Thioclava sp. GXIMD2076: one gene and its partner. The main gene of each other region encodes a partner of the protein of the gene in region 2 in a complex. Links are inferred from orthologs where the notes say so. Each region holds a gene or a part of one and is shown on either strand. Other genes may lie near its edges.

Region 1 (6,747 bases), 1.0 Mb from region 2 along the record:
AGCGTTACGACGTCTGGGTCATCCGCTGCACCAACTCCTGAGCTGATGGGAGATGGCGGCGCGCGAAGTCGCCCTTGACCTCCAGAGCCTGTTCCAGCTGTGCACGATACTGCGCGCGGGGGATCTCGATCCCGCCGAGGCTGGCGAGGTGCGGTGTCAGATACTGCGTATCAAATAGCGTGAAGCCGCAGGTTTTGAGCCTGTCCACCACATAGGTAATCGCGATTTTCGACGCATTCTTGCGCCGCGAGAACATCGATTCGCCAAAGAATGCGCCGCCAAGGGTCACCCCAAAAAGCCCGCCTACAAGCGCATCGCCGTCCCAGACCTCCATCGAATGGGCAAACCCATGCATGTGGAGCTGGTCATAAAGCGAGAAGAGCGCCTCATTGATCCATGTCTCGTCGCGCGCGGCGCAGCCCTCGACCGTGGCGCGGAACGCGTGATTGACGCGGATCCGATAGGGCATGCGCCGGATCTCGCGGGCCAGCGAGCGCGATAGGTGGAAACCCTCAAGGGGAATCACTCCGCGCAGTTTCGGCTCGAACCAGTAGAGGCGTGGGTCGTCGCGGCTTTCGGCCATGGGGAAAATGCCATTGGCATAGCCTGCAAGCAGGAGCTCTGCGGTCAGCGATTCTGCCATTTTATTGCCTGCATTATCGTTTTAGGGTCGTGCTATTGTGAGGATGGACCGAATTGAGAGCGAGCGCAAATAATGGGTTTCTTTGACTTTCTGCCGGAGATCGACCGGTATTCCGAAGATCCGGGAACGGTGGCGCGGATGAATGCCCGCCATCGCATGGTCATCAAGCCGCTCGAGGCCGAGATTGCGGGTAAGCGTGTGCTGGATCTGGCCGCGCATGATGGCCGCTGGGCCTATGCCTTTGCGGCGGCGGGTGCGGAGGAGGTGGTGGGGATCGAAGGCCGCCAGCCATTGATCGACCGCTTTGCCGAGTTTCCGCGCGAGCATCTGAAGAAAAAGGTCACGCTCAAATGCGGTGATATTTTTGCGGGTATGCAGGCCGAGATCGATGCGGGCCGGCGCTATGATGTCGTGGGTGTGCTGGGCATTCTCTATCATGTCATGGACCATATGCGGCTCTTCGATCTGGTGCGTCAGCTGGGGCCGAAGCTGGTGGTAGTCGATAGCGAGTTTCTCGACCGACCGGGTGCCGTGATCGCGCTGCAGCGCGAGCGGACGCATAAGGACCTGAATGCGATTGCCCAGTTCGCGGGGCAGGAGGTGACGGCGATCGGGATCCCCTCGCGCAAGGCAATGGACCTGATCGCCGAGGTGCAGGGCTTCGATATCGAATGGGTCGATTGGGCGGAACTGCCTGAAGGCCAGCGCGATTTTGTGGGGGATTACTACCGTGCAGGCGAGAAACGGCGCTATACCTGCCTGCTGCGCCCGAAGGATCTGTAGCGCCGCAAACCAAACGGAAAGGCCGCCCTGAACGGGCGGCCTTGTTGCTATTCTGGCGCCTGTGGCACCGTCCGGACAGGACGCGAAACCGTTACTCGTATTTCGCTTTCAGCCATTTCTCGAGCCAGTGGATCGAGTAATTTCCGGACTGGATATCGGGCTCCTGCAGAAGCGCATCAAATAGCGGGATCGTGGTGTCGATCCCGTCGATGATCATCTCGCCAAGCGCGCGGTGGAGGCGGGCAAGCGCTTCCTGACGGTCGGCACCATGCACGATCAGCTTGCCGATCAGGCTGTCGTAATAGGGGGGGATCTTGTAGCCCGCATAGAGCGCGCTATCGACCCGCACACCCAGACCGCCCGGTGCGTGGAAGGCCGTGACCTTACCGGGGCAGGGCGCGAAGTTCGGGATGCGCTCGGCATTGATCCGGACTTCGATAGCATGGCCGTTGATCTTGAGGTCGTCCTGCGTGAACTCCATGCCGAGACCTGCCGCCACACGGATCTGCTGGCGCACAAGATCGACGCCGAAGATCGCTTCGGTGACGGGATGTTCGACCTGCAGGCGGGTGTTCATCTCGATGAAGTAGAACTCGCCATCCTCGTAGAGGAACTCGATCGTGCCGGCGCCGGCATAGCCCAGCTCGCCGATCGCGTCGGCGCAGATCTTGCCGATACGCGCGCGTTCCTCGGGGGTGATGCAGGGGCCGGGGGCTTCTTCGAGCACCTTCTGGTGGCGGCGCTGCAGCGAGCAATCACGCTCGCCGAGATGGACGCCACGGCCCTTGCCATCACCGAAGACCTGGATCTCGATATGGCGCGGCTTCTGGAGGTATTTCTCGATATAGACCTCGTCATTGCCGAAGGCGGCCTTGGCTTCCGAACGCGCGGTGCGGAAGGCTACTTCGAGATCCTCGAGCGAGGTCGCGACCTTCATGCCGCGCCCGCCGCCGCCTGCGGTGGCCTTGATGATAACGGGGAAGCCCATACCCTCGGCGACCTCACGCGCGGTCTCGATATCGGGCACACCACCGGCAGAGCCCGGAACGACCGGAATGCCCAGACGTTTTGCGGTTTCCTTGGCGGTGATCTTGTCGCCCATCATGCGGATATGTTCCGCCGAGGGGCCGATGAAGGTGATGCCGTGATCTTCGAGCGCCTGCACGAAGGCGGCGTTTTCGGACAGAAAGCCATAGCCCGGGTGGATCGCCTGCGCGCCGGTGACCTCGCAGGCCGCGATGATCTGGCTGACTTTCAGGTAACTCTCGGAGGACGAGTTCGGACCGATACAGACCGATTCGTCCGCCATGCGGACATGCATGGCATCGGCATCGGCGGTCGAGTGGACAGCGACCGAGGCGATGCCCATTTCGCGGCAGGCGCGGATCACGCGCAGCGCGATCTCCCCCCGGTTCGCGATAAGGATCTTGTCAAACATTGGCTCTGCCTTATTCGATGATCATCAGGGGCGAGCCGAACTCGACGGGCGATGCGTCATCGATGAGGATGCGCTTCACGGTGCCCGATTTCGGCGCCGGAATGTGGTTCATGGTTTTCATCGCTTCGATGATCAGCACGGTCTGGCCTTCCTTGACCTGCGCGCCGACGGTCACGAAGGCGGCAGCCCCCGGCTCGGGCGACAGATAGGCGGTGCCGACCATGGGCGAGGTCACCGCACCCGGATGGGCGCTGAGATCTTCGGCGGCGGGAGCGGCAGCAGCAGGGGCGGCAGCGGGAGCTGCGGCAGGTGCGGGCGTCGCAACAGGTGCCGCAGCTGCGACCTGGGTCACAACAGTCGACTGTTTCGAGACGCGCACCTTCAGGCTGTCATCCTCGCCATATTCGCGGGTGACGGAGATCTCTGCCAGATCATTCGTATTCAGAAGCTCGGCTAGCGCCTGGATGAAGGCGACGTCGGTTTCACGGATATTGTTGCTCATGAGGTCCTCGAAAGGTGCGTGTTATAGCCTGTGTGGAATGCCAATGATCCTTTGTCCACAGGCGTTCTGGGGGGCTTATACGCCAAGCATGGCGCGGTGAAAAGCGCCAAGAGCCATCTCGGCGCTGCTGAAAATCACGGCAGTGAGAGGGTCATCGACCAGTTCTTTGGCAATGATCGAAATTTTTGCCGCATTTGTTATTTTACCATTTGATAAAAAATAAAAGGTGCGCAAGCTGGGAAAAAGTTGCAAGCAGGGAGGGCATCATGTCCAACAGCCAGCTCACAGCCGGAATAGTGGCGGGGCGGACCGACGCGGAGGCTCTGGCCTCGAATTTCAGCGATCTCCATCCGCCTCTGGATAACCACGAGGCGCGGGTGGCCGCGGACCGGTGCTATTTCTGCCATGACGCGCCCTGCGTCACGGCCTGCCCGACCTCCATCGATATTCCGCTGTTCATCCGGCAGATCTCGACCGGCACGCCCGAGGCTGCCGCAATGACCATCTTTGACAGTAATATTCTGGGGGGCATGTGCGCGCGCGTCTGTCCGACGGAAAACCTTTGTGAAGGTTCCTGTGTGCGCGAGACGGCCGAAGGCAAACCGGTGGAGATCGGCCTGCTGCAGCGCCATGCGACCGATACGCTGATGGCAAAACAGAGCCATCCTTATACCCGCGCGGCGCTGACCGGGCGCTCGGTGGCCGTGGTTGGCGCAGGGCCTGCGGGCCTGTCGGCGGCGCACCGTCTGGCTTTGAAAGGCCATGAGGTCACCATCTATGATGCCCGCCGCAAGCCGGGTGGCCTGAACGAATATGGGATCGCCTCCTATAAGGCGCCCGATGATTTCGCGCAAAAAGAGGTGGCGTGGCTGATGCAGATCGGTGGCATCACGATGGTCGAGAACTGGATGCTTGGCCGGAAGGGGGACGGCGATCTGGCCGAGCTGCTGGCCGAGTATGATGCGGTCTTCCTTGGGATGGGATTGTCGGGGGTGAATGCACTGCGCCTCGAGGGCGAGGAGAAGGACGGCATCCTTCCGGCGACGGATTTCATCGCCGATCTGCGTCAGGCCTCCGATCTGGCCGCGTTGCCGATCGGGCGCGATGTGGTGGTGATCGGGGGCGGCATGACGGCGGTAGATGCGGCGGTGCAGGCCAAACTTCTCGGCGCGCTCAACGTCACTATCGTCTATCGCCGCTCGCGCGCCGAGATGCCGGCATCAAGCTTCGAGCAGGATCTGGCGCTGTCCAAGGGCGTGCGGATCATCGAACATGCGGCGCCTGTGGGGATCATCGGGAATGGTGCGGTCCGCGAGATCGAGTTTGCCTATGCCAAAGCTGGTCCGAACGGGCTGGAGATGACCGACGAGACCTTCCGTCTGAAGGCGGACCAGTGCTTCAAGGCCATCGGTCAGACGCTTGGTGACACGCCCGAGGAGATCAAGATTGCGGGTGGCAAGATCATCACCGACGGGATCGGGCGCACCAGCATGGCCCGCGTCTGGGCGGGGGGCGATTGCACCCATGCCGGCGAAGATCTGACCGTGACGGCGGTCGCGCAGGGGCGCGATGCGGCTGAAGATATCCACTCTTTCCTGATGGAGGGCTGAGACATGGCCGATCTGTCGAGCAATTTCCTCGGTATCAAATCTCCCAATCCGTTCTGGCTGGCCTCCGCGCCGCCGACCGATAAGGAATATAACGTCCGCCGCGCCTATGAGGCCGGTTGGGGTGGGGTGGTCTGGAAGACCCTCGGGATGGAAGGCCCGCCGGTCGTCAATGTCTCGGGGCCGCGTTATGGCGTGGTCTATGGGGCCGACCGCCGCGTGTTGGGGATCAACAATATCGAGCTGATCACCGACCGCGACCTGCAGACCAATCTCGACGAGATGACCCGCGTCAAGAAGGACTATCCCGACCGCGCGCTGATCGCCTCGATCATGGTGCCTTGCGAGGAGGAGGCATGGAAGGCGATCCTGCCGCGCGTCATGGAAACCGGCGCCGACGGGATCGAGCTGAATTTCGGCTGCCCGCATGGCATGGCCGAGCGCGGCATGGGCTCTGCGGTAGGGCAGGTGCCGGAATATATCGAGATGGTCACCCGCTGGTGCAAACAGTATTACGATAAGCCGGTGATCGTGAAGCTGACGCCCAATATCACCGATATCCGCAAGCCCGCCGAGGCCGCCAAGCGCGGTGGCGCCGATGCGGTGAGCCTGATCAACACGATCAACTCCATCACCAGCGTGGATCTGGACAGTTTCGCGCCGCAGCCGACGATTGATGGCAAGGGGTCGCATGGCGGCTATTGTGGCCCTGCGGTGAAGCCTATTGCGCTGAATATGGTGGCCGAGATCGCCCGCTCGCCCGAAACCGCAGGTCTGCCCATCTCGGGGATCGGTGGTGTGACGACGTGGCGCGATGCCGCCGAGTTCATGGCGCTCGGGGCGGGTAATGTGCAGGTCTGCACGGCGGCCATGACCTACGGGTTCAAGGTGGTGCAGGAGATGATCTCGGGTCTGTCGCAATATATGGACGAGAAGGGCTTCACCTCGATCGACGAGCTGGTGGGTCGCGCGGTGCCCAATACCACCGACTGGCAGTATCTCAACCTCAACTATGTGACCAAGGCCGAGATCAATCAGGATGACTGCATCAAATGCGGGCGTTGCTATGCGGTCTGCGAGGATACCAGCCATCAGGCCATCGCCGTCAGCGAAGATCGTGTCTATTCGGTGAAGGATGAGGAATGCGTGGCGTGCAATCTGTGTGTCGATGTTTGCCCGGTGGAGTGCATCACAATGCGCGAGCTGGAACTGGGCGAGATGGATCCGCGCACGGGGCGCGAGGTCGCGCCCTATGCGAACTGGACGACCCATCCCAATAATCCGGCCTCGCAGGCAGCGGAATGAACGAAAGGGCCGGAGCGATCCGGCCCTTTTCCATTGTAGGGATATCGTGTCACAGGGTGGAGGGGCTCAGTGCTTGTTCTTGTTGGAGATATCGGCATCGGGCTCGGTCACGCCGATCCCCGTATCGGGATTGATGGCGTTGAGCGGACCTTCTTGCACGGGCTGCGTGACGGAAGGGGTAATGGCCTTGGTATCGGTCATCATCGGCAGTTCCGAGCCCAGCAGCTCGGCCCCGTCATCGGGATTGGCGAGCGCTGCGTCGACATTGGTGCCATCGGGCATCTGCTCGGTGGTGCCCTCGACATCCGCGCCCTTGGCGCCTTTCTCGGAGCAGACATACATCGTGCCGCCCACGGCCACCGCTGTCACGGCCACGGCGGCAAGGCCGACCGGAGAAGCCGCCGCAACGGCCGCCACGCCCGCATCCTTCAGCCGCCCCTTCAGCTTGTCGCCCGTGGTCTTGACCACG
Region 2 (3,647 bases):
TTGGAGGCGAAATTGAGCAGTTTGGTATGGGCTGTGGCCTTGAGCACACCATAGCCCGCCAGCATGACGAACCCGATCATGAAGAAGCTGCCTGTCCCCGGACCGATCAACCCGTCATAGAAACCGACCAGCGGCACGACAAAGGCGGTGAAGGCTGCGGGGCGGATACGCTCGACACGGTCCTCGTCGCCCAGCCCCGGACGGAAGGCGAAGAAGGCCGCGATCGCGATCAGCACCACCGGCAGCGCATAGCGCAGACCATCGGTCGGAATTTTCGAGACCAGAATAGCGCCCGCGAGCCCCGCGACCCCTGACAGGAGCGCCGCCTTCCACTGTTTGCGCAGGTCCACATGGCCCGAACCCGCATAGGAGAGCGCCGAGGTCGCCGCACCGAACACACCCTGCACCTTGTTGGTGGAGAGAGCCTGAAGCGGCGAGGCCCCCGCCATGATCAGGATCGGCACGGTGATCAGCCCGCCCCCGCCCGCAATGGCATCGACAAACCCCGCAAAGAAGGCCGCCCCCAGAAGCAGCATGGCCAGATCGAGTGACACTTCAAACATGGGACCTCCTGAGGGCAGTAACGAGAACGCGACCATCTGCCCGACCCGCGTAAATGTAAAGAGAAAGCCCCACACCGATCAGCGTGACAACCGCCCGCGCAGCCCTTAGCTTGGGCCACGACCTCAACCGAACGGATAGACCGTGCCGCATTACCCGCTTCTTGACCGCTTCACTGCACCGGCCCGTGCCCATTGTGCCCTGTGGCGGACGCTGATCGGGCTGATCGCGATCGTGGTGATCTATGGGCTGGGTGCCTCGATACTGGTGGGGACGAGCCTCGCCCACACCAGTGGGCTGGCGCGGATGTTCCGGCTGCAGGAGATCGCGAAGGGCTCAAGCCCCTTTGGTGTGGCAGTGTTGCTGGGCAGCTTCCTGCCGCTGGTGGCGGGCGTGATGATCGTCACGCAATATCTGTGCAAACGCACGCCCCGCAGCCTTCTGGGTAAGGGCACGGGGTCGGATTTCCGTCGTGCCTTCTGGCCGCTTCTCGCGCTCACCATCATTCTGGCATGGTTCACCTCGATGGCCCCCGATGTCGGCCATTCCACAGCGCTTTCGGCGGCATTACCCTGGTGGCCGCTTATCATCCCGCTGGTCTTCCTCCAGATCGGCGCCGAGGAAGTGCTATTCCGCGGCTATCTGATGCAGCAACTGGGCGCGTGGTCGGGCAATAATCTGTGGATCACGATGGGCCTGCCCTCGCTGCTGTTCGGGGCGCTTCATTATGACGGGACGACTTTTGGCGCGATGTCCTTCTGGCCGGTGGTCTGGGCGGCGTTCTACGGGCTGCTGGCGGCCGATCTGACAGCGCGCACCGGAAATCTGGGGGCAGCGCTGGCCTTCCATTTCGTCAATAACCTCTCGGCGATCCTGCTGATCAGCTATTACGGCCATCTCGACGGGATCTCGCTGTTCAGTGTGGTCGCAAATCTCCAAGATTTTAACACAATCGCCCCGCTTATGTTGGTCGATGGTGCGTCAATTACGGTTTCTTGGCTTTTGATCCGGCTCAGCCTGCGGGTTTGAACGCTCGTTGATTGCATTTCTGTTCGACCCGTCTTATCTGGACCGCAATAGGAGCCAAAGGGGCCGCAAAGACATGAACTGGATCTCGAACTACGTCCGCCCGAAGATCAACTCGCTTTTCTCGCGTAGGGACACGCCGGAAAATCTCTGGACCAAATGTCCGGAATGCGGGTCGATGCTGTTTCACCGCGAACTGGCTCAGAACCTGAATGTCTGCACGAATTGCAACCACCATATGGCGATCAGCCCGCGCAAGCGGTTCGAGGCACTGTTCGATGGCGGTATCTTCACCGAGGTGAAAGTCCCCGAGCCGATCGTCGATCCGCTGCATTTCAAGGACCAGAAGAAATATCCCGAGCGGATGAAATCTGCCCAGAAGAAGACCGGCGAGAAAGAAGCCATGCTGGTCGTCGAGGGCGAGATCGGCCGCACGCCTATTGTGGCTGCCGGTCAGGATTTCAGCTTCATCGGTGGCTCGATGTCGATGTATGTCGGGAATGCCATCGTGGCCGCCGCCGAGCGCGCGGTGAAACTGGGCCGCCCGCTGGTGCTGTTCTCGGCCGCCGGTGGCGCGCGGATGCAGGAAGGGATCCTGTCGCTGATGCAGATGCCGCGCACGACCGTGGCCGTGGATATGCTGCGCGAGGCGGGCCTGCCCTATATCGTCGTGCTGACCCATCCCACAACCGGCGGTGTGACCGCCTCCTATGCGATGCTGGGCGATGTGCAGATTGCCGAACCCAATGCGCTGATCTGCTTTGCCGGTCCCCGCGTGATCGAGCAGACAATCCGCGAGAAGCTGCCCGAGGGCTTCCAGCGCGCCGAATATCTGCTGGATCACGGCATGCTTGACCGCGTGACGCCGCGCAAGGAACTGCGCGAGGAGCTGATCACCATCATCCGCATGATGATGAACATGCCGCCTGCTGTGGCAGCCGACCTGCCCGCGCCCGAGATCAAGGCCGACATCCCCGAGGCGGCGCCCGCGCCTGCAGCGGCGGCCCCTGCCGAGACACCTGCCAAAGCCGCAGCCAAAAGCTGAGGGTTCGTGCCGTAGCGACGCGGCACAGTTGTGACGATATCGGCGGGTCGCGGCGCCGCGGGCATCGAGCCCCCGCCCCCGCGCAGGGATGCGCCATTGGCGCACCCTGATTGCCTATGCCTTAGGGGGCTTCCATGAGTGACACGTCCGATATCATCCTGCAGCGTCTGATGGGGCTGCATCCCAAGATCATCGACCTGACATTGGACCGGATGGAGCGTCTGCTGACCGCGCTTGGCGAGCCGCAGACCAAGATCCCGCCGGCGATCCATATCGCAGGCACCAATGGCAAGGGCTCCACCCAGGCCATGATCCGCGCGGGGCTCGAGGCCGCGGGCAAATCCGTCCATGCCTATACCTCGCCGCATCTGGCACGTTTCCACGAACGCATCCGTCTGGCCGGAGAGCTGATCTCCGAGGCGGAGCTGTCGGCCATGCTCGATGAATGCGAGGCCAAGAATAACGGCGAGAACATCACTTTCTTCGAGATCACCACCTGCGCGGGGTTTCTGGCCTTCTCGCGCCATCAGGCCGATTACACCTTGCTGGAGGTGGGGCTCGGCGGGCGGCTCGATGCGACCAATGTGATCACGCCCGCGCTGTCGATCATCACGCCGGTGGATCTCGATCACCAGCAGTATCTGGGCGAGACTCTGGCCGAGATTGCGGGCGAGAAGGCGGATATCATCAAGCGCGGGGTGCCGGTGATCGTAGGCCCGCAGCATGACGAGGCGCTGGAGGTGATCGAGGCCCGCGCGGCGCGTCTGGGTGCGCCGGTTCTGGCCTATGGCCAGCACTGGCATGTGCGCGAGGAAGCCGGCAGGCTCGTCTATCAGGACGAGACCGGCCTTCTGGATCTGCCGCTGCCCAATCTGCCCGGACCCCATCAGGTGATGAATGCCGGTGCCGTTCTGGCAGCGCTGCGGTTCCTTGGCTGTGACGAGGCGGCCTGCGAGGCGGCTGTCACCCGTGCCGAATGGCCCGCGCGGATGCAACGCCTGAAGACCGGCCCGCT

Evidence for each region. The genes of interacting proteins can lie anywhere in the genome.
Region 1: the proteins of accD (region 2) and accB are in contact, whole or in part, in a solved structure (PDB 8UXZ), measured with the Escherichia coli proteins. The link is inferred for Thioclava sp. GXIMD2076 from one-to-one orthologs.

The regions. Positions count from the first base shown.
Region 1 is NZ_CP149932.1:1,820,921-1,827,667, forward strand. The notes cover bases 1,621-4,460. They hold accB (acetyl-CoA carboxylase biotin carboxyl carrier protein), read right to left. Parts: upstream 3,367-4,460; coding sequence 2,875-3,366; downstream 1,621-2,874. Other genes in these bases: accC (acetyl-CoA carboxylase biotin carboxylase subunit), read right to left, coding at 1,621-2,864; WDB91_RS09030 (hypothetical protein), read right to left, coding at 3,442-3,618; WDB91_RS09035 (NAD(P)-dependent oxidoreductase), read left to right, coding at 3,633-4,460. Outside these bases: WDB91_RS09005 (DUF2155 domain-containing protein), read left to right, coding at 1-41; aat (leucyl/phenylalanyl-tRNA--protein transferase), read right to left, coding at 5-643; WDB91_RS09015 (class I SAM-dependent methyltransferase), read left to right, coding at 716-1,426; more of accC, read right to left, coding at 1,518-1,620; more of WDB91_RS09035, read left to right, coding at 4,461-4,976; NAD-dependent dihydropyrimidine dehydrogenase subunit PreA, read left to right, coding at 4,980-6,278; WDB91_RS09045 (hypothetical protein), read right to left, coding at 6,345-6,747. UniProt on the Escherichia coli protein: This protein is a component of the acetyl coenzyme A carboxylase complex; first, biotin carboxylase catalyzes the carboxylation of the carrier protein and then the transcarboxylase transfers the carboxyl group to form malonyl-CoA.
Region 2 is NZ_CP149932.1:779,926-783,572, forward strand. The notes cover bases 785-3,647. They hold accD (acetyl-CoA carboxylase, carboxyltransferase subunit beta), read left to right. Parts: upstream 785-1,663; coding sequence 1,664-2,632; downstream 2,633-3,647. Other genes in these bases: WDB91_RS03850 (CPBP family intramembrane glutamic endopeptidase), read left to right, coding at 785-1,590; WDB91_RS03860 (folylpolyglutamate synthase/dihydrofolate synthase family protein), read left to right, coding at 2,767-3,647. Outside these bases: WDB91_RS03845 (TSUP family transporter), read right to left, coding at 1-563; more of WDB91_RS03850, read left to right, coding at 706-784.